2 regions of the Mesorhizobium sp. M7A.F.Ca.US.002.01.1.1 genome follow, and region 1 is predicted to be linked to the other one. Evidence: predicted binding sites of a transcription regulator. Region 1 holds the regulator's gene; the other holds the start of a gene.
What was found. The regulator LexA, encoded in region 1, represses DNA repair genes until DNA is damaged. The targets are predictions, from matches to a motif close to TGTTCNNNNTGTGTTCNG.
Positions count from the first base shown of each region.

Region 2: EN932_RS06385 (metallopeptidase family protein) is a predicted target of LexA. The motif match lies at 1,007-1,024, and genes of this name have one in related genera.

Region 1 is NZ_RZQE01000170.1:5,258-7,442, reverse strand. It holds gene kynU (kynureninase) at 1-144, shown strand, start outside; gene lexA (transcriptional repressor LexA) at 555-1,295, shown strand; gene EN932_RS17735 (ComEC/Rec2 family competence protein) at 1,289-2,185, opposite strand, start outside.
Region 2 is NZ_RZQE01000034.1:11,663-13,847, forward strand. It holds gene EN932_RS06380 (DUF1737 domain-containing protein) at 48-254, shown strand; gene EN932_RS06385 (metallopeptidase family protein) at 443-865, opposite strand; gene EN932_RS38735 (hypothetical protein) at 1,048-2,070, shown strand; gene EN932_RS06395 (DUF6504 family protein) at 2,012-2,185, shown strand, end outside.

The DNA.
Region 1 (2,185 bases):
GCACCGTCGACCATCCGTTTCGGCTTCACGCCGCTCTATGTCAGCTACAAGGATGTGTGGCTGGCGGTTGAGGTTCTGGAAGACATTCTGCGCACGGGTGCATGGAAGGACCAGCGTTTCGCCGTCAAGGAAGCCGTTACCTGACGCACCGATCCCGGCGATCCGCCGTCGCTGCCCTCACTGCCTGGCAAATGACGGAGAGCTGAATTTCCAGCCAAAATGCCCAACTGACGTTGGCGTTTTGGCTCCGTTTCGTTCACGGCCAACCAACGTCCCGAAGGTTGCAATCGCTCCTTGTCGAGGTCGATCGACAGATAATGCCAAGCTTTGGTAGGGGATAAGCCACAGGTCATTAACCATAACAATTTCAATGTGAGCAGGCGCATTGCCGAAGGTGGCGCCCGTCGATCGTAACCCGCTGGCAAGCGCCAAATAATTTCAGCAGCCTTAACAAATTCATTAAACTTTAAACGGTTGCAGAACACAACTGGAACAGATAGTGTTTGTTCTGGGTTTGTTTTTCGATTCTGGTTTCAGGGAACCTGGGGGCCGCCATGCTGACACGCAAGCAACATGAACTGCTGATGTTCATCCATGAACGCCTGAAGGAGAGCGGCATTCCGCCATCCTTCGACGAGATGAAGGAGGCGCTCGACCTTGCCTCCAAATCCGGGATTCATCGGCTGATCACGGCCCTTGAGGAGCGCGGCTTTATCCGCCGGCTGCCCAATCGGGCCCGCGCGCTGGAAGTGCTGCGGCTGCCGGACTCCATCGCGCCAGGCCTCAATGCGGCAAAGAAGTTTTCGCCAAGCGTCATCCAGGGCAGTCTTGGTCAGGGTGGTGCTCTTGGCCGGCAGATCAAGCCGGCGCCTTCGCGGATGCCTTCGCCCGGCAATGACGACGATGCGGTCTCTGCCGTTTCGATCCCGGTCATGGGTCGCATCGCCGCCGGCGTGCCGATCGATGCCATCCAACATCAGACGCATTCGATTTCGGTGCCGCCGGACATGATCATGGGCGGCGCGCACTATGCACTGGAGGTCAAGGGCGATTCGATGATCGAGGCCGGCATCTTCGACGGCGACACCGTTATCATCCGTAACGCCGACACGGCCAGCCCCGGCGAGATCATCGTGGCGCTGGTCGATGAAGAGGAAGCGACGCTGAAGCGGTTCCGCCGCAAGGGCGCCTCGATTGCCCTCGAAGCCGCCAATCCAGCCTATGAGACACGGATTTTCGGGCCGGACAGGGTCAAGGTGCAAGGCAAGCTCGTCGGCCTGATCCGTCGCTACTGAGACGGCTGTGGGTTGACCACTGGCTTCTCGGGTTTCTTGAAGGGTGCCAGCCCCCTCGCCTCGCGAGAGTATTTGCGTTGCGTGTGCCAGGGCCGATATGGGCTGTCCACCGCGAAGCTGATCGTCGCCGGCGTGGTCGCCGATTGGCGATCGAAGAAGACCGCGGCACTGCCTTTGCGAGCCAGTTGCCGCTTGGTGATGACCAGAACCAGCGGGTTGTGACAGGCGTCATAGGCGGTGGCGTCGTTGACGACGATCAGCTCGGCGAAGCCGCAGGCTTTCCAGGTGTCCTTGCGGTCCTCGACATAGGCAATGATCGCACCGGACATGTGCCTGGCCACGCAAACGCCTGAGGAGCAATAGAACGGCGATCCCGGCGGTAGCTCAACGGCATCCGCGACGTCGAATTGCCCATCGCTGTTGTCGAACACTTCCGGAACGACGATGGTTTCCGATGTCAGCGCGCGTTTCCAGTTGTCGACGGTGAATCCATTCGGCCGTTGCCGGCTAACGGCAAGCTCACCGCCACCGATCGGCAACGCCACCAGCCGGGCGTCTTCCGAGATCAGCACATCGGGCGTGCGCGTATCCGAGACGGTCAGCAAGCCTGCCAACGCGAATGGCAGAGCCGCGAGCCGCAGCCATGTCGTCGCCATCGTCGCGATGACCAGGGCAATGGCCACCAGCAGGATCGACTGTTGCGAAATCAGCCCGACCCCATCGACAGGCGAACGCTCGGAGATCCAGCCCGATATGGCGATCATCATCGTCAGGCCCTTGCCCATCAGGTAGAGAGCTGGCCAATCCAATCCGAAAGGCATCAGCAGCGCGCTGGCGACGGCCAGGAACATGACGACGGTGACGATCGGCATAACCGCGAGATTGGCGAA
Region 2 (2,185 bases), on a different contig from region 1:
TCGATGGATGCGAGCGGGCTACAGCTACTCACGACAGGAATTGAACAATGAAACTCTACCGCTTTCTGTCCGCTCCGGACGATGCCAGCTTCTGCCACAAGGTGACAGCGGCGCTGAACAAGGGCTGGCATTTGTTCGGCTCGCCGACCTATGCCTACGACAAGAAGGCCAAAGCGATGCGTTGCGGCCAGGCCGTGGTCAAGGATATCGACGGTCAGGAATACGGGCCCGATACCAAGCTGAGTGACTGGTAGATTTGAAAAGCTCCGACGCAGGGTGTGTTGAGATTCAGGTCAGGCCGAGTCGAAAATGGTGGTTTCCGAGAACCGGAGCGGAGCGTACTTTTGGGTACGTGAGCACAGTTCTACCGCGACGCGGTAGAGCGGGGAAGCGCAGGAAGCCATCATTTGCAGGCCGGCATCACCTGAATATCAGCGCACCCCTACTCCGCCGCCTCTTCGATCTTCTCCATATCTTCGTCCGACAGGCCGAAATGGTGGCCGATCTCGTGGATCAGCACGTGGGTGACGATGTCGCCCAGCGTCTCTTCGTTCTCGGACCAGTAATCGAGGATGGCGCGGCGGTAGAGCGTGATGCGGTTCGGGCCTTCGCCGGTCTGCGGGTTCCAGCGCTCGGCGATGCCGCGTCCCTCGAACAGGCCGAGCAGGTCGAATGGCGTTTCCAGCGACAGATCGTCCATGATTTCGTCGGTTGGGAATTCGGCGATCTGGATGACGATCTCGCCGGTCAGCTTGCGAAAATCCTCCGGCAGATGGGCGTACGCCTCCAGCGCCAGGAACTCCATTTCGTCCATCGAGGGCGAGAGTTCGTCGTGCCAGGTGCGGGTCTTGTAGATGCGGGCCATGCTTTGTCCTTTGATCCCGGCATATAGGCTTTCGCACCGGAATCGGCAAATGAACGGGCCGATGCGCCTGCGCCATCCCTGCAGAGAGGAATAAATTCTCCATGACTCTGCTTGACTCTTGGGATGCGCTCTGGAATCTATAGGAACATAACAGGAACAATTGTGAGTGGAAGCTGACCGTCATGGCGATGACCGCCGTGGCGCGGGAGACTGTTTTTGCCCTGCGCCGCCAGATCGCGAACATCGAGGGAACGCTGCCCGAGCGCTTGGCTGCGCCGGCAGCCGCACCCTTTGATGCTGACGTCAACACTGATCTCACAATCGTCCGGCGTGGCATTGCCGCGGCGTTGCCGGATGCGTTCCTGCCTATCGGCGTCGGGCGCCTCGATGCCGCCCTGAGCGGCGGGCTGCCGAAGGCCGCCCTGAGCGAAATCCATGGGCTTGAAACCCGCGATGCCGGGGCCGTCGCCGGCTTCGCTTTGTCGCTCACCAGCCTGATCCTCAAGCAAACGCCGGGGCTGCCGGTGCTGTGGATCGGCACATCGGAGATTTTTCGCGAGGCCGGCTTTCCCTATGCCAGGGGGCTTCACGCCTCGTTCGGCATCGAGCCGGAGCAATTGCTGTTTTCTGAGGCGCCAAGGCTCGTCGATGCACTGTGGGTCGCCGAGGAGGCGGCCCGGATGACGGCGCTCGCCGCCGTCATCCTGGAAATCCGCGGCAATCCGCAGCGGCTTGACCTGACCGCGACACGCCGGCTGCATGCAAGGGCGCAAGCGGCCGGCCGGCCGGTGTTCCTGCTGCGGCAGGCGGCTGGGCCCGAACCGACGGCGGCACCCGTCCGCCTCATCGTCGCCTCGGCGCCGGCGGTGCCGCGCGACACCATCGCCGGGCCGCTGGCCGGCTCGATCGGCCGCCCGGCCTTCACCCTCACCATCGGCAAGAGCCGCACGGCCCTGCCTGGACAATTCACACTGGAGTGGAACCCCGATGAACGCGCATTCGACGAAAGAGCGGGCGAGGCAAGAGACCGGGCAAAGAATCCTGTCCCTGTGGTTTCCCTATCTGGCGGCGGAAAGGATCCTGCGCCAGCGTCTGGGGCGGTCCTGGCGTTCCCGGCCGTCGGATCACCCATCTCACCCGCCGCTCGTGATCAGCCATCGCGACCGCAACGCACAGCGCATCTCGGCCCTCGACGAGCGGGCTGAGGCGCTGCACCTGAAGCGCGACATGGGCATCGCCGATGCGCGCGCCATGCATCCGTCGATCGACGTCGTCGAGGCCGATCCGGAAGCCGATCGCCGCCTGCTCGAAGGCCTCGCC